DNA from 3 places in the Streptomyces sp. NPDC111606 genome. Region 1 is predicted to be linked to each of the others. Evidence: riboswitches for the same ligand, from Rfam matches in the RefSeq annotation. Region 1 holds a riboswitch; each other region holds the start of a gene.
What was found. A riboswitch is a leader RNA that binds a small molecule or an ion and turns the genes downstream of it on or off. The one in region 1 is predicted to bind cyclic di-AMP.

Region 1 (5,749 bases):
CATCTACCTGCTGTTCGAGATGGGCGCACAGCAGTAGCCGGGAGGGGGCCGCTCGGCGTCAGTCGAGCAGTCGCTCCCGCAGCCGCTCCCGGGTCTCCGGGGTGAGCCGCAGGCCCTGCTCCAGGTACGTTTCGACGCCGCCCCAAGCCTCGTCGATCGTGTCGAAGGCCGCCGTCAGGTACTCGGCCCGCGCGTCGAACAGGGGGCTGAGCAACTCCATGACCTCGGGCGAGTAGGCCGAGGCGTCGCTGCCGCTGCGGCGCACCTTGTAGCGGCGGTGCTTGGCGTTCGACTCCAAATAGTCGGCGACGATCGCCTCGCGCTCGACGCCGAGGGCGAGCAGTGTCACGGCGATGGACAGGCCTGCGCGGTCCTTGCCGGCCGCGCAGTGCATCAGGGCGGGGACGCTGTCCTGCGCGAGGGAGTGCAGCACCTGGGAGTGCTCGGCGGTGCGCTCCTTGATGATCATGCGGTAGGAAGCGATCATCCGGCCGGCGCCCTTGCCGTCGGCCAGGATCTCGCGAAGCTGGTCGAGGTTGCCGTCCCGGACCATCTTCCAGAACTCGGCACCGTCCGCGGGGTCGGACAGCGGCAGGTTCACATTGCGTACGCCCCGCAGCTCCACGTCGGCGCCTTCGAGCTTCTGGTCGGCCGCGTTGCGGAAGTCGAAGATCGTGTGCAGCCCAAGGGTGTCGAGGAAGGCCGCGTCGTCCTCGGTCGCGTGCGCGAGGTGGCCGCTGCGGAACAGAACCCCGTGTCGCACCCGCCGTCCGTTCATGGTCGGCAGTCCGCCCACATCACGAAAATTGCGAACTCCGGCCAGCTCGGGCTCGGTCGACGGGATCTGCTGCGTCACGGGGGCTCCTCCCAGTCGGCCCCGTCGACGCGGCTCGGCGATGCGGTCGACGGGGTGCGCACTCGACGATACGACATGGCTTCCTGGGCCAATGAGTTGTCCACAGGCGTTGCCTCGGGATCGCCGGACCCTTGATGATGTTGGTACTTGGTGGTACCTGTTCGTATCTGTTTCAGATCTGTGAGGGCTTGATGCTGGAGATCTCCGACAACGGCCGTACGTGGCTCCTCTCCGGGCCGACCAGCAGTTATGCCGTCCATCTGACGGACGCCGACGAGCTCCTGCACCTGCACTGGGGCCCGCGCATCGCCCTCGCCGACGCAGAGGCCCTCGCCGTACGCCCGCTGCCGGAGTACTGGCCCTTCGAGTCCCCGCTCGATGGCCGTGAGGAGTACCCGGTCGAGGGCGGCCCCCGCTTCGTACGACCCGCCTTGTCCGTTCGCACCGACGAGCGGCGTGGCACCGAGTGGGCGTTCGAGCGGTACGAGACCGAGGGCGACGAGCTGCGGTTGCGCTTTCGTGACGGCGGGCTGGACGTCACCCTGCACTACCGGATGCGCGCGGACGTCGTGGAGCGCTGGGTGACCCTGGACAACCAGGGACCCGTCCTGGAGCTGCTGCGCGCGGACTCGGCCACCTGGACGCTGCCCGACCGGGACGGCCGGCGGTTGTCCCAGCTGCACGGACGGTGGGGCGCCGAGTCCCGGCTCACGCAGGCCCCCCTCACCTATGGGGAGAAGGTCATCGGCAGCCGTCGCGGACACACCGGGCATCAGCATCTGCCCTGGGTCGCGCTCGACACGGACGCCACCGAGGAGCGCGGCGAGGTCTACGGCTGCGCTCTCGGCTGGTCGGGGTCCTGGCGTATCGCCGTGGCGCACCTCCCAGACGCGCGCGTCCAGATCACCGGTGGTGCCGGATACGACGACTCGGGCCTGCTGCGCCTCGCGACGGGGGAGTCCTTCACGACGCCCGTCTTCGCCGGCCTGTGGAGCGACGGTGGCTTCGGCGGGGCCAGTCGCGCCTGGCATGCGTACCAGCGCGCGTACGTGATCCCGGACGCGGACCGGGACCGGCCGGTGCTGTTCAACTCCTGGGAGGCAACGGAGTTCGACATCTCCGAGGAGCAGCAGAGCCTGCTCGCGCGGCGTGCCGCGGCCATCGGCGTGGAGCTGTTCGTCGTCGACGACGGCTGGTTCGGGAAGCGCACCAGCGACCGCGCCGGACTCGGAGACTGGACACCCAACCCCGACCGCTTCCCGTCCGGGCTCAAGCCGCTCGCCGAGTACGTGCACGCGCTCGGCATGCAGTTCGGCATCTGGGTCGAACCAGAAATGGTCAATCCGGACAGTGACTTGTATCGCGCGCATCCAGAATGGATTCAGCATCAAATGGGACGAAAGCGGACGGAGCTCCGTAATCAGCTCGTACTGAATCTCGCGCGCGACGACGTTCAGGAATACCTGTGGGGGCAGCTCGACGGACTCCTCTCCTGCGCCCCGATCGACTATGTGAAGTGGGACTTCAATCGCTGCTTCACCGACGCCGGCTGGCCCGGTGAGGCGTACCCGCAGCGCCTGTGGCTCGACCATGTGCGCGCGCTCTACGACCTGCTGGACCGGCTGCGCGCCGCTCACCCCGGCGTCGCCTTCGAGTCCTGCTCGGGCGGCGGCGGACGGATCGACCTCGGCGTGCTCAGCCGTACCGACCAGGTGTGGACCTCGGACAACACCGACCCTCTCGACCGGCTCGCGATCCAGCACGGCTTCAGCCAGATCCATCCGGCGAGGGCCACGGCCGCCTGGGTCACCGACAGCCCGAACGCCATGCTCAACCACCGGGCCGCCTCCCTGCGCTTCCGGTTCGTGAGCGCCATGGCCGGCGTGCTCGGCGGCGGCGGCGACCTGACCCGGTGGACCGAGGAGGAGCTCGCCGAAGCGCGGGAGTGGGTGACGCTTTACAAGCAGATCCGGCCCGTGGTGCAGCGCGGCGACCTCTATCGGCTGCGGCCTCCGGCGGGCGGCCTCAGTGCGGAGCAGTACGTGCTCGGTGACGAGACGGTCGTCCTGGCCTGGCTCCAGGCCCAGAGTTTTGGCGAGCCCGCCCCGGCGCTGCGACTGCGTGTCCTCGACCCGACAGCATCGTACGAATGCCTTGAAACGGGCGAAGTTCACCGAGGGGCGGTATTGGTGCATCACGGACTTCGCACCGACCTGCGTGGCGACCTTGATGCGACGGTTATCCGACTGCGTCGCATCTAGGAGTTCTGTCCGAATTGGCACCTTCATTCCAACTCGCTCTGGAGTAAAGGGAGCTGGAGAAGTGTCACGTGAGGAGCGTCATATTCGTGACCGTGCGTCGCTCGTCATGTTCACGTAATTCACGTGCTTTTCGAGGGGTTTTGAGTCGGGCGACGTCCCGACAATTTACGGAGTGTGACCGGTAATTCCCACAAGGGATCAACAGGAACGCATTCGGACGGAACCCCTCACTTGTTCCCGTGCGTCTTTCTCGCTTACGTTCCACACCAATCCGGACGGACGCCTAATCCTGCCGCCGACCGGATCCCGCGCTAACTCACCCGTACCCGGCAGGAGCGGGGGACCCACAGGTACAACCGCCTGTTCCGGTCTCCGGAACGGCTTGGGGTCAAGTCGCGTCCCGACGCGACCGGGCATCTCCAGCCCGCACCCGACAGCTCACCTCGCAGGCGCCGGAGAGGAATTCGCCATGCCCGCGAAGGGTAAGCATCGCCGCCCGAAGTCCCTGCGCTTCACCCGCTCCATCGCCGTCGCCGGAACCGGTGGCGCTGCTCTGGCTCTCCCGCTCATCGGAGCCACCGGCGCCCACGCCGCTCCTTCTCAGTCCGTTTCGGAAAAGGCCGTTCAGTCCGCTCCGGTCGCCGAGAAGAAGGCCGAGAAGAAGGCCACCGACAAGAAGGCGAACGCGCGGACCTATTCGGTCAAGGTCGGCGACTACCTTGCGAAGATCGCCGACGACCAGAACGTCAGCGGTGGCTGGAAGAAGCTCTACGCCGACAACCGTGAGGCCGTCGGCGCGGACCCGGCGCTGATCCACCCGGGTCTGAAGCTCACCATCGGCGGCAAGAAGGCCGAGACGAGCGCCCCCAAGTCCTCGTCCGCGCCCTCGTCTTCCTCCTCCGCGCCTTCGAAGTCGTCCTCGGACACGACCGCCTCGAAGTCCTCGGCGTCCAAGGCTGCCGCGTCGAAGACCACCACGACCGCCCAGAGCGCCGAGAACACCAGCGCCTCCAGCGGCTTCTCCGCCCCCCTCGACGGCGCCACCCTCGGCACCGCCTACAAGGTGGCGGGCAGCATGTGGTCCAGCGGCTACCACACCGGTGTCGACTTCTCCGCCCCGACCGGCACCCCGCTGAAGGCAGTTGGTGCGGGCACCGTCGTCTCGGCCGGCTGGGGCGGCGCGTACGGCAACCAGGTCGTCATCCAGCTCGCCGACGGCCACTACGCCCAGTACGCCCACCTGTCCTCGCTGTCCGTCTCCAGCGGCCAGTCCGTGACGGCGGGCCAGCAGGTCGGGCTCTCCGGCGCGACCGGCAATGTCACCGGCCCGCACCTCCACTTCGAGATCCGCACCACCCCGGACTACGGCTCGGACCTGGACCCGGTCGCCTACCTCCGCTCGAAGGGCGTCTCCGTCGGCTGACGCCTGCCGCGAAGCCACCTGCCTGACACGCTGCCGAAGGCCGGACCCCGATCCCCGGGTCCGGCCTTCGGTCTGCGTGCGGAGGGCTGTGTGGCGGTTGCGCCCACAACACCCCTGATCAGAGGGTTATTCCACGTTTGGTGAACACTTTAGGAGTGGCTTATCTCACCGATCGTCAACCCCGTCCTACGGTCGCGTAGGTCACATTCGAAGGTGAATCATGGGCCGATGTGGCAGACGATTCGAAGAGTGACAGCAGATCAGTGATCGGGTCGTACGTTGCGGTGGGGGACAGCTTCACCGAGGGCGTCGGCGACCCCGGCCCCGACGGGGCGTTCGTCGGTTGGGCCGACCGGTTCGCGGTCCTGCTCGCGGACCGACGACCCGAGGGCGACTTCAACTACACGAACCTCGCCGTGCGCGGCAAACTGCTCGACCAGATCGTCGAGGACCAGCTTCCGAAGGCCGTCGAACTGGCCCCGGACCTGGTCTCGTTCTGCGCGGGCGGCAACGACATCATCCGGCCCGGCACCGATCCCGACGAGGTCGCCGAGCGCTTCGAGCGGGCGATTGCCCGGCTCACCTCCGAGGTCGGCGCCGTCATGGTGACGACCGGTTTCGACACCCGTGGCGTGCCCGTGCTGAGACATCTGCGCGGCAAGATCGCCACCTACAACGGTCATGTACGGGCCATCGCCGACCGGTACGGATGTCCGGTGCTCGACCTGTGGTCCCTGAAGACCGTTCAGGACCGCCGGGCCTGGGACCACGACCGGCTCCACCTGTCTCCCGAGGGGCACACGCGCGTGGCGCTGCGCGCGGGCCAGGTCCTCGGTCTGGAGGTCCCGGCCGACCCGGACCAGCCCTGGCCGCCGCTCCCGCCCCGTGGCACCCTCGACATCCGCCGCGACGACGTCCAATGGGCCCGCGAGTACCTGGTGCCCTGGATCGGGCGGCGCCTGCGCGGCGAGTCCTCGGGGGACCACGTCACGGCCAAGGGCGCGTTGTCCCCGGACGACATCAAGATGCGGATCGAATCGGTGGCTTGAGAGCGGTTCGCGACCGACCCGCGATCGGCTTCGCGGGTGACGTGCAGGTGTGGGCCGTGCCGACGTGTGATCGGTACGGCCCACACATGCGCCGGCGTCAGCGCGACGACGCCGTCAACGCCTCCCGCTCCAGCCCCAGTTCCCGGGCGAGCGCCTCGTC
Region 2 (5,749 bases), on a different contig from region 1:
TTGTGCTGCGCTCAGCCCGCGCTGAGCTTCGCGAGGTCGCCCAGCGGGAGCGTGTGCTGGGTCTGCAGGACCTTCGCGCGCAGGTAGCGGACGTTGTCCGGGGTGGCGAAGACGCCGGTCGGGACGCGGCCCTGGACCTTGATGCCGAGGGCGCGCAACTGGTCGGCCTTGTCGGGGTTGTTGGAGAGCAGGTCCAGTTCGCCGATGCCGAGGGCGGTGAGCATCTGGGCGGCCGCCGTGTAGTCGCGGGCGTCCTCCGGGAGGCCGAGCGCGGCGTTCGCGGCGTAGGTGTCGAGGCCCTGGTCCTGGAGGGCGTACGCGTCGAGCTTGTTGTAGAGGCCGATACCGCGGCCCTCCTGGCGCAGGTACAGCAGCACGCCGCCGCGCTCGGCGATGCGCTCGACGGCCTCACGCAGCTGGGGGCCGCAGTCGCAGCGGGCCGAGCCGAAGACGTCGCCGGTCAGGCACTCGGAGTGCAGGCGGACCAGCGGGGTGGTGCCGGGGGCCGGGTCGCCGAGGACGACGGCCACGTGTTCCAGGCCGTCGGACAGGCCGTGGAAGGTGACGAGTTCGGCGTCGACGCCGTAGCCGTCCTGGAAGCGCAGCGGAACCCGGACGCGGGCGCGCTGGGTGGCGGCGGCGGTGGTGTCGGGCATGCGGGTCTCCGGGTTCCGTGCGTGGGCCTTCTGCTTCAGATTTGAAGCAGCTCCTCGGTACAGGACCCTATCCCATGCTTTAAATTTGAAGCAATGGGATTCTTGTGGCGTGCGTCACGAGCACGGCTTGCTGGAACGCCGCCGCCAGGGCACGTCGTCCGCGGTGGCGTGTGCCGTGTCGCCCTGGAAGCCCCCGGCGACCGCCGTGAAGATCTCCTCCAGCTGCCCGACCTGCTCCGGGGTCAACCGGTCGAACAGCAGCGCCCGCACGGTCTCCACATGGCCCGGGGCCGCACGCTCCAGGACGCGCATGCCTTCCTCGGTGAGGGTCGCGATGCTGCCGCGCTTGTCCCAGCGGCAGTCCTCGCGCCGCACCAGCCCGTCCTTCTCCAGGCGCGTCACGGCGTACGTGAGCCGGCTGCGGGTGATCTTCAGGCCCTCCGCCAGGTCGGTCATGCGCAGCCGGCGCTCCGGAGCCTCGGACAGGGTGGCGAGGATGGAGTAATACAGATGGGGCATGCCGGCTTCCTGCTGGAGCTGCCGGTCCAGCGCGTCCTCCACGAGGGCGGCGGAGGCGATGTAGGCGCGCCAGGCGCGCTGCTCCTCGGGAGTGAGCCAGCGAGTCGTCATGTGACCAGTGTAGGTTTGTTTCAAACTTGAACCAAGCGGAGCGTGCCGATGCCGTCGTACCCCTACGTCCTGCTGTCCGCCGCGGTCTCGCTGGACGGCTACCTCGACGACACCACCCCCGAGCGCCTGCTGCTCTCCAGCCCGGCCGACTTCGACCGGGTCGACGAGGTACGGGCGTCCGTGGACGCGATCCTGATCGGCGCCGGCACGATCCGGGCGGACAACCCGCGGCTGCTGGTGAACTCGGCCGAGCGGCGGGCCGCGCGGGTGGCGGCCGGGAAGCCGGAGTATCCGCTCAAGGTCACGGTCAGCGCGTCCGGCGAGCTGGACCCGACGGCGAACTTCTGGCACACGGGCGGCGAGAAGATCGTCTGTACGACGGAGAAGGGCGCGGAGCGTCTGCGCCGGGCGCCGGTTGCGGCCGACGTGGTCGCGCTGGGCGCCGACCTGGACTGGCGGGGCCTGCTGCGGCACCTGCGCGAGGTGCGCGGCGTCGAACGGCTGATGGTCGAGGGGGGCGGCACGATCCACACGCAGCTTCTGCAGCAGGGGCTGGCGGACGAGGTGCAGCTGGTGCTGGCGCCGCTGTTCGTGGGGGACCCGGACGCGCCGCGGCTGTTCGGGCCGGGCGGATATCAGGGCGGCCGGCTGCGACTGGTCGAGGCGCGGCGGATCGAGGACGTCGTGCTGATGCGCTACGAGCCCACGGCACCCGGTGCGGGTGTCCTGCCGTCCGCCGCGGACCGGAAGTGGCTGGCGGTGGCCTGCGACCTGGCGGCGCAGTGCCCGCCGTCGGGGACGGCCTTCAGTGTCGGGGCGGTCGTGGTGGCGGCCGACGGCACGGAGCTGGCGCGGGGGTACTCGCGGGAGGGCGGTGATCCCGTCGTGCACGCGGAGGAGGCTGCGCTGGCCAAGATCGCGGCCGGGGATCCGCGGGTGACGTCCGCCACTGTGTACACGAGCCTGGAGCCCTGTACGCGTCGGGCGTCCCGTCCCCTGCCCTGCGCGCGGTTGATCCTCGATGCGGGGGTGCGGCGGGTGGTGACGGCCTGGCGGGAGCCGGACACGTTCGTGGCGGGGGCCGACGGGAGCGGGCTGCTGGCCGGGGAAGGGGTGGATGTCGTGGTCCTGCCGGAATACGAGGGGCGGGCCAAGGCTCCGAACAGCCATCTGCTGTCCTGACCGCCCCGCCCGACGGGTGCGGAAAACACCGGTCAGGGCGGGGCCGGGGAAACGCGTGTGCATCTTGTCCTGCGGATGGCGTACTATTGAGTCATCGCCGCGGGGTGGAGCAGCTCGGTAGCTCGCTGGGCTCATAACCCAGAGGTCGCAGGTTCAAATCCTGTCCCCGCTACTGATGACTCAGGGCCGGAACTGATTCAGTTCCGGCCCTGAGTGTTTTCCGCTCGACGCCCGTGCCCGTCCGGTCGGCCCTCACCACTCGCCCCGCGCCCCCGCTTCGGCAACCCTGATGAGGTGGAGCAACGGCGGATCTCGTACGCACGCCGGTTCGTCCGGCTGCTCCCCGCCCTGCTGATCACGGCCGGAGGCGTGTACGACTACGTCACGCCCACGGACTTCACCGGCGCCCCCTTCTTCACCGCCGCCCCCCTGGTCGCGGCCCCGCTCTACTCCCAGCGCGGCACGGTCATCACGGGCGTCGTGGCCGTCGCCGCACTGCTCGTGCTGCGCATCCCGCGCGGCGGACTTCCCAAGGCGGAGGTGATCACGGAGCTGGTCACCGTGGTCACCGTCTCCGTTCTCGCCGTTCTCATCAACGTCCTCGTCCGCCGCAGCGACGAACGCCTCGCCTCCGCCCGCGAGATCGCCGAGGCCGCTCAGCGCGCCGTACTGCCCGAGCCGGCCGAGCGGATCGGCGGCTTCCAGATCGCGGCACGGTACGAGGCCGCGCAGGAGGGCGCCTCCATCGGCGGCGACCTGTACGCCGTGCAGGACAGCCCGCACGGCCTGCGGGTCGTCGTGGGGGACGTGCGCGGCAAGGGCATCGGGGCGGTGGGCGCGGTCGCCGTGGTCATCGGGGCCTTCCGGGAGGCCGCCGAGCAGGAGGCCACGCTAGAGGCGGTCGCACAGCGCCTGGAGCGGGCACTGGTGCGCGAGCGCGACCGGCGCGAGTGGGCCGAGTCCGCCGAGGGGTTCACCACCGCCGTACTCGCCGAGCTGCCGCACGGCAGCGGGATCGTGCGCCTCGTCAACCGCGGGCATCCATCGCCCCTGTTGCTGTACGCCGACGGCACCGTGCGCGCGCTGCCCGCCGCCGAGCCCGCGCTGCCGCTCGGCATGCGAGAGCTGGGTGTCTGGCCCGACCGGGCTCAGGAGGCCGACTGCCCGAGCGGGGCCACGCTGCTCCTGTACACCGACGGCCTGAGCGAGGCACGGGACGACGCCGACCGGTTCTACGACCCCGAGGCGGGACTGGCGGGGCGGGCCAACGCCCGTCGGGAGCCGGTCGCGCTCCTCGGCGTCCTCGCGGCGGAGGTGCGGCGGCACTCCGGGGGCGGGATGGCGGACGACATGGCCCTCATCGCCGTACGACGGCCGTGATGCCGTTCCTTGATCCTTGTCACCGGATGTGACCGGGTGACCCCCCTCCGCATAACAACTGACACACCGTCAACACATGTGTGACGCCTGAGCTCTGGCCAACTCGCCCGATTTAGGCCGCTCATGACCTGTAAGTCCAGGCGAAAATCGTTAATGATCAAGTGGAACAGCTTGGAATCCGCACCCCGCGTCTATTAACGTTCGATAACGCAGCGCGGTCGTCCCAGCCGTCACAAGAGGCGGCTCCGTGCGCACGCGCCGAATCTCGAAAGGGAACCGGGGAACCACCACCTTGGGGTGAATCGCGCAACTACCACCGTGAACTCACGGGCGGTATACGCGCGTAGGAGACCTTCCTGCTCCGAACCCGTCAGCTAACCCGGTAGGCGAGAAGGAAGGAAAGGAGTACGCCCACGTGGCGTCCAACCGGCCTGCCCCGCAAGCCCCGTTCGTGCCGAGTCAGCGCAGCACCGACACCTTCGGCTACGACCGCAACCGCACCGACGAGGGCCCGTTCGAGGAGTGGAACCCCACCGCGGAGTCCCTTCGTCCCGTTCGCGGCAGGCATCGCGTCTCCAAGCAGCGCGGCGGGGGACTCGCCCGCAGCTCCACGGTTCTCGGCGTCGGTGTCATAGCCGCCGTCGGCGCGGGCGGCATGGCCAGCGCGAACAGCGGCAAGCCGCCGGTCGCCATCACCATGCCGGACCTGCCCCTGATCTCGGACGACTCCTCCGAGCCTGCCGAGGACGCGGCCACCGCGCTCAGCACCATGGGCGAGACCTACGACGAGACCGCTCAGGGCGGTTCCGACGCCGGTGAGGCGCTGCGGAGCCGGATCATCGCGCAGGCCGAGTACCAGCAGGACCAGATCGACACCAAGGCCGCCGCAGCCGCGGTCGCCGCCGCCGAGAAGGAGGCCGCCGACGCGGCCGCCAAGGCGGAGAAGGAAGCCGAGGCCAAGGCCGCCGCCGCGAAGGCCAAGGCCGAGGAGGAGGCCCGCCAGAAGGCCGAGGCCGAGCGCCTCGCCGAGCTGGCCAAGCAGTACACGCTGCCGACCTCCTCGTACACCCTCACCTCGACCTTCGGGCAGGCCGGCGCCTACTGGTCCTCCGGCTACCACACGGGCCTCGACTTCGCCGCGCCCTCGGGCACGCTGATCAAGGCCGTGCACAGCGGCACGATCACGTTCGCCGGCTGGGACGGCTCGTACGGCTACAAGACCGAGCTCACCCTCGACGACGGCACCGAGGTCTGGTTCGCGCACCAGTCCTCGATCAGCGTGAGCGTCGGCCAGAAGGTCAACACCGGTGACGTCATCGGCCGCGTGGGCGCCACGGGCAACGTGACCGGTGCCCACCTCCACCTCGAGGTGCACCCCGACGGCAGCTCCAGCGGCATCGACCCGCTGGCGTGGCTGCGCGGCAAGGGACTCACGCCCTGAGGTGTTACGGCCTCCGTCCTTCTGAAGTTCCCAGCTGTCCTACTGGAGTTCCCGGCTGAAGTCCGTCCACACCTGTTCCCCGGCGATCCTGTCCTGATCCCCGGCAGTCCTGACGGCGTCCCCCCGACGTCAGGGCTGCCGGTCCGGAGTACCGGGGTCCGCTTGTTTACGGGAATTTTGCGCCCCTACCGGAAGATCAGCCTCCCTGAAGGACGTTGGTGTCGAGCATGACTTCTCTGCGCAAGCTCGGCTCCTCCGACCTCGAGGTCTTCCCGCTCTGCCTCGGCGGCAACGTCTTCGGCTGGACCGCCGACAAGCCCCGGTCCTTCGCCGTCCTCGACGCGTACACCGAAGCGGGCGGCAACTTCATCGACACGGCCGACTCGTACTCGGCGTGGGTCGAGGGCAACGCGGGCGGCGAGTCCGAGACCGTCATCGGCAACTGGCTGAAGGCGCGCGG
Region 3 (5,749 bases), on a different contig from region 1:
GTGAGGACCTCATCTCCGGTCTCATCCGGGCCTCCGACCACGGAGAGCACCTCACCGAGAACGAGGCCGCAGCGATGGCCTTCATCCTCCTTTTTGCCGGTTTTGAGACGACCGTGAATCTGATCGGCAACGGCGTCTACGCGCTGCTCACCCACCCCGAGCAACGTGCCCGCCTGCAGGCGTCCCTCGCCGCCGAGGAGACCGGCCTCCTCGAAACCGGTGTGGAGGAACTCCTGCGCTACGACGGCCCCGTCGAGCTCGCCACCTGGCGTTTCGCCACCGAGCCGCTCACCATCGGCGGGCAGGACATCGCGGCCGGCGACCCCGTTCTCGTCGTCCTGGCCGCCGCCGACCGTGACCCGGAGCGGTTCGCCGACCCCGACGTCCTCGACCTCGGCCGCCGCGACAACCAGCACCTCGGCTACGGCCACGGCATCCACTACTGCCTCGGCGCTCCGCTGGCCCGACTGGAGGGCCAGACGGCTCTCGCCACGCTCCTCGCCCGTCTCCCGGATCTCCGACTCGCCGTGGACCCGGGGGAGTTGAGGTGGCGCGGAGGTCTCATCATGCGCGGGCTGCGCACACTTCCGGTGGATTTCACACCAGTTGAGTGAGTGTGTCCACCTCGTCAAACGTGACACGCGCTCAATTCTGTGATCTTCACGTGATCTACGCGGCATTAACTTGTGACAAGTGATCGTCTGCCTATACGTTCACGGATCAACGACGGCGTCGAGGTTTCAAACGCCGCGGTCAATGCTGCCTCGTGAAAGGTCCCCGCATGCTCTCCGGGAACGGTCGTCACCGTCGCCCCCGTCAGGCCCCGGCTCTCCTCGTCGCGGCCGGAGTGACCGGGTCCGCCATCGCCATCCCGCTGCTCGGCGCCACGAGCGCGAGCGCCGCCGACGGCACCGTGTGGGACAAGGTGGCCGAGTGCGAGAGCGGCGGCTCCTGGAGCACGGACGAGGGCAACGGGCGCTACGGCGGCCTGCAACTGACCCAGGACGACTGGGAGCAGTACGGCGGCCTCGACTACGCCCCGCGCCCTGACCTGGCGAGCCGCTCCCAGCAGATCTCCGTGGCGCAGGCCGTCCTCGCCGACCAGGGAACCAAGCCCTGGGGTACCTGTGCGGTGCTCAATGGGCTCACCCCGAAGAACGGCTTGGCCGACCTCGACACCGGAGTGGAGGGCGATTCACCCTCCGAGGTGTCCGGATCCTCCGGCTTGCTCGATTCGCCCGGCTCATCGAATTCGTCCAATTCGTCCGACTCGCCGGGCTCCTCGAACTCGTCGAACGCGAGCGACGGCCCGTCGAGCTCGTCGAGTGAATCCCCCAGCGCTTCGTCCGAATCGCCCCGGAATTCATCCTCTTCTCCCTCTTCCTCCCCTTCCTCGTCGTCCAAGGCGGACAACTCGGCGAAGCCTGACGCGTCACCTGACGCCAAGGCCTCCAAGTCGCCCGACAGCTCTCCCGTGGAGACCTCGGACGGGGGTAATCAGGACAACTGGGTGCAAGATGTGGGCGCCTGGAGCCTCGTCGACACCAGTGCGCTCACGGGCGAGGAGGCCGGCGCCGGACGTCACCGTGGGCCCAGTGCCGACGAGAGCGAGGCCGCCGACCCGGCCGCCGAGACCTCCGGCCGCCATGCCTCGTACAAGGTCCGCGCCGGCGACACGCTGGCCTCCATCGCCGACTCCCTTGACCTCGAGGGCGGGTGGCGGGCGCTGTATGACGCGAACGCGGGCGCCATCGGCGGCGACGCGAACGACATCACCCCCGGTCAGACCCTGGACGTCCCCGTCGAATAAGGGCCGAACGGGGCGAAAAACAGCGAGAGTTCGCGTCACCTTTCGCACCTGAATGTCCGTTTTGAATGCAGTGAGAGATAGATCTCAGAAGCCCTGATCGTCTTTGTAATTCCGGGAATCGGGTGTCTACGGTCGTGATCGCTCGTCACCGCGAGCCCCGGCTGCCGCAACGCCGAATCCTGCCAGCGGCCGCACGGGAACAGTCGTCGCGTCAAGCGCCGTAGGCAGGAGCGGGGGACCCAAGGTAAGCGCCGGGTCCGGCAGTTGAGGCCCTTCGGGGCCGCACGCCGGAGCCGGCTCGGGGTGAAGCCGCGCAACGCGAGCCGAAAGGCGGACGAGCGCGGCCGGGCAACTCAACCGGCCCGAACCCGACAGCTCACCTCGCAGGCGTCGGTGAGGGGATCCACCATGCTGTTTTCCAGCAAGGGCAAGCACCGTCGTCCGTCCAAGGCCGCTCGCGCCATAGCCGTCGTCGGCGTCACCGGCGCCGCCGTCGCCGCCCCGCTGATGGCGGCCGGCAGCGCCTCCGCCGCCACCGCCTCCGAGTGGGACGCCGTCGCCCAGTGCGAGGCCGGCGGCAACTGGTCCATCAACACCGGCAACGGCTACTACGGCGGCCTGCAGTTCTCCGCCTCCACCTGGGCCGCGTACGGCGGCACGGCGTACGCCGCCACCGCCGACAAGGCCACCAAGGCCCAGCAGATCGAGATCGCCGAGAAGGTCCTCGCGGGCCAGGGCAAGGGTGCCTGGCCGCACTGTGGCACCGGCCTGTCGAGCGCCGCGTACAGCGGCTCCGGCTCCTCGCAGAGCACCGAGTCCGCCCCCCGCGCCACCGAGGAGCAGCCGGCCTCCCGCTCCGCCGAGCGCCCGGCGGCCGAGAAGAAGTCGACCAAGACCGTTACCACCCCGACCGGCAAGAAGGTCAAGAAGGGCGACGGCGAGTACAAGGTCGCCAAGGGTGACACCCTCAGCTCGATCGCCGCGGAGAAGAAGGTCAAGGGCGGCTGGGAGAAGCTCTTCCAGCTGAACAAGGACATCGTCGAGGACGCCGACCTGATCTACCCGGGTCAGCAGCTGCACCTGAAGTAATACGCGGCCTCCAGCTGAACCGCAGGGCCCTCACATCCGTGGAACTCATATTGAAGACCTCGTGAGGGTCACCCCCGTCCCCCACGGGCTCCCCGCTCCGGTGCGTGTTCCCCCGTACGCACCGGAGCGGGGCTTTTTCTTTCCCTGTAAGTCACCCACCCTTTGTTCCGATAGGGAACAATGGGTACGGTTCGGTCCTGTCCACGGGACGGTCGGTCGGCTGCCGATGTCCCCGGGGCGGTTAGGCTCTAGTCGCAAGGCTCACAGCCCCGCACCACCAGCGACACAGTGCTTCACATCCCAAGAAGGAGATACTCGTGCCGTCCATCGACGTCGTCGTAGCCCGGGAAATCCTGGACTCCCGAGGCAATCCCACGGTCGAGGTCGAGGTCGGCCTCGACGACGGCAGCACGGGTCGTGCCGCCGTTCCGTCCGGCGCTTCGACGGGCGCCTTCGAGGCCATCGAGCTCCGCGACGGCGACTCGAACCGCTACCTCGGCAAGGGCGTGGAGAAGGCCGTCCTCGCCGTCATCGAGCAGATCGGCCCGGAGCTGGTCGGCTACGACGCCACCGAGCAGCGCCTGATCGACCAGGCGATGTTCGACCTGGACGCCACCGACAACAAGGGCTCCCTCGGCGCCAACGCCATCCTCGGCGTCTCGCTCGCCGTCGCCCACGCCGCCTCCGAGGCCAGCGACCTCCCGCTGTTCCGCTACCTGGGCGGCCCCAACGCGCACCTGCTGCCGGTGCCGATGATGAACATCCTGAACGGCGGCTCGCACGCCGACTCCAACGTGGACATCCAGGAGTTCATGATCGCCCCGATCGGCGCGGAGTCCTTCTCCGAGGCCCTGCGCTGGGGCGCCGAGGTCTACCACACGCTGAAGAAGGTCCTGAAGAGCAAGGGTCTGGCCACCGGCCTCGGCGACGAGGGCGGCTTCGCCCCGAACCTCGGCTCCAACCGCGAGGCCCTCGACCTCATCCTGGAGGCGATCAAGGAGGCCGGCTACACCCCCGGCGAGCAGATCGCCCTCGCGCTCGACGTCGCCGCGTCCGAGTTCTACAAGGACGGCGTCTACACCTTCGAGGGCAAGGACCGCTCGGCCGCCGAGATGACCGAGTACTACGCGGAGCTCGTCGACGCGTACCCGCTCGTCTCCATCGAGGACCCGCTGTTCGAGGACGACTGGGACGGCTGGAAGACCATCACCGACAGGCTCGGTGACAAGGTCCAGCTCGTCGGCGACGACCTGTTCGTCACCAATCCGGAGCGTCTGGCCCGCGGCATCGACGAGGGCGCGGCCAACGCCCTGCTGGTGAAGGTGAACCAGATCGGCTCGCTCACCGAGACGCTGGACGCCGTCGAGCTGGCCCAGCGCAGCGGCTTCAAGTGCATGATGTCCCACCGCTCCGGCGAGACCGAGGACGTCACCATCGCCGACCTGGCCGTCGCCACCAACTGCGGCCAGATCAAGACCGGCGCCCCGGCCCGCTCCGAGCGCGTCGCCAAGTACAACCAGCTGCTGCGCATCGAGGAGATCCTCGACGACGCGGCGGTGTACGCCGGCCGCAGCGCGTTCCCGCGCTTCAAGGGCTGACCTGGCCGAGCCCAACCTTGGGTGAGCCTTAGCCAGTCGTACGTACGTCCCCGTACTCGGTCCCGTACCGTGTGCGGGGACGTACGCATGTGAAACGGGAGGCGGGACATGGCCGTCAAGGATCGGGACCGGTTCTCCACCGCGACCAGGATCCGGTTGCTCGGCGAGCAGACGGCAGCCCGTGTCTACCGCTCCCAGACCAAGCGGCAGGCCCGGCGCTCCCGGCTCACCGGACGCGCCGCGCTGCTGGCGCTGGTCGTCTGCTCCATGATCGTGGCGCTCGCCTACCCGATAAGGCAGTACGTCTCCCAGCGCGCCGAGATCGCCGACATGCAGCGGGAGAAGGAAGAGGCCGCCCAGCGGGTCGAGGAACTGCGCGACGTCAAGGCACGCTGGCAGGACGACGCCTACGCCGAGCAGCAGATCCGGCTGCGGCTGCACTATGTGATGCCGGGGGAGACCGGCTACGTCGTGATCGACCCGGACGCGGCCAAGCAGTCGCGCGCCGACCTGGGCGCGGCCGACCGCCCCTGGTACGCGAACATCTGGGACGGGGTCGACAAGGCCGACGCGTCCCGCCAGTGAACCGATCGTCCGGACCGGTCGACAGACCGCCGACGAGAACAGACAGAAAGACAGGCATGGAAACCGCCCCGCCGCCCACCCCGCGCACCGAGCCCACCGACGCGGACGTCGAGGCCTTCAAGCAGCAGCTCGGGCGTCCCCCGCGCGGGCTGCGCGCGATCGCGCACCGGTGCCCGTGCGGGCAGCCGGACGTCGTCGAGACGGCCCCGCGGCTGCCCGACGGCACGCCCTTCCCGACGCTGTACTACCTGACGTGCCCGAAGGCGTCGTCGGCGATCGGCACGCTGGAGGCGAACGGCGTGATGAAGGAGATGACGGCCCGGCTGGAGTCCGACCCCGAGCTGGCCGCCGCGTATCGATCGGCGCATGAGGACTACATCCGGCGGCGCGACGAGATCGAGGAGCTGACGGGCTTTCCGAGCGCGGGCGGCATGCCGGACCGGGTGAAGTGTCTGCATGTGCTGGTCGCGCACTCGCTGGCCGCGGGGCCGGGGGTGAACCCGCTGGGGGACGAGGCGATCGCGATGCTGCCGCAGTGGTGGAGCAAGGGCGCGTGCGTGACGCTCCCGGAGAAGTCCGAGGCGTCCGGGAAGTCCGAGGAGGGCGGCCGGTGACCCGCGTCGCCGCCATCGACTGCGGTACGAACTCCATCCGGCTCCTCGTGGCC

Region 2: it holds a riboswitch for cyclic di-AMP, as region 1 does, so the genes downstream of both, ACZ7M7_RS29065 (M23 family metallopeptidase) here and ACZ7M7_RS14025 (LysM peptidoglycan-binding domain-containing M23 family metallopeptidase) in region 1, are expected to answer to the same signal.
Region 3: it holds a riboswitch for cyclic di-AMP, as region 1 does, so the genes downstream of both, ACZ7M7_RS38415 (transglycosylase family protein) here and ACZ7M7_RS14025 (LysM peptidoglycan-binding domain-containing M23 family metallopeptidase) in region 1, are expected to answer to the same signal.

The regions. Positions count from the first base shown of each region.
Region 1 is NZ_JBVKBY010000003.1:507,412-513,160, forward strand. Features, by position in the region: gene ACZ7M7_RS14010 (DUF6126 family protein) at 1-37, shown strand, start outside; gene ACZ7M7_RS14015 (tyrosine-protein phosphatase) at 59-856, opposite strand; gene ACZ7M7_RS14020 (alpha-galactosidase) at 1,048-3,117, shown strand; cyclic di-AMP (ydaO/yuaA leader) riboswitch at 3,425-3,582, shown strand; gene ACZ7M7_RS14025 (LysM peptidoglycan-binding domain-containing M23 family metallopeptidase) at 3,587-4,540, shown strand; gene ACZ7M7_RS14030 (SGNH/GDSL hydrolase family protein) at 4,804-5,589, shown strand; gene ACZ7M7_RS14035 (TetR/AcrR family transcriptional regulator) at 5,687-5,749, opposite strand, start outside.
Region 2 is NZ_JBVKBY010000008.1:472,391-478,139, forward strand. Features, by position in the region: gene ACZ7M7_RS29040 (GTP cyclohydrolase II) at 12-656, opposite strand; gene ACZ7M7_RS29045 (MarR family winged helix-turn-helix transcriptional regulator) at 771-1,286, opposite strand; gene ACZ7M7_RS29050 (dihydrofolate reductase family protein) at 1,335-2,468, shown strand; tRNA gene ACZ7M7_RS29055 (tRNA-Met) at 2,567-2,640, shown strand; gene ACZ7M7_RS29060 (PP2C family protein-serine/threonine phosphatase) at 2,763-3,848, shown strand; cyclic di-AMP (ydaO/yuaA leader) riboswitch at 4,095-4,252, shown strand; gene ACZ7M7_RS29065 (M23 family metallopeptidase) at 4,264-5,289, shown strand; gene ACZ7M7_RS29070 (aldo/keto reductase) at 5,517-5,749, shown strand, end outside.
Region 3 is NZ_JBVKBY010000014.1:107,645-113,393, reverse strand. Features, by position in the region: gene ACZ7M7_RS38425 (cytochrome P450 family protein) at 1-614, shown strand, start outside; gene ACZ7M7_RS38420 (transglycosylase family protein) at 782-1,810, shown strand; cyclic di-AMP (ydaO/yuaA leader) riboswitch at 2,017-2,215, shown strand; gene ACZ7M7_RS38415 (transglycosylase family protein) at 2,219-2,899, shown strand; gene eno (phosphopyruvate hydratase) at 3,217-4,497, shown strand; gene ACZ7M7_RS38405 (FtsB family cell division protein) at 4,606-5,082, shown strand; gene ACZ7M7_RS38400 (DUF501 domain-containing protein) at 5,139-5,696, shown strand; gene ACZ7M7_RS38395 (Ppx/GppA phosphatase family protein) at 5,693-5,749, shown strand, end outside.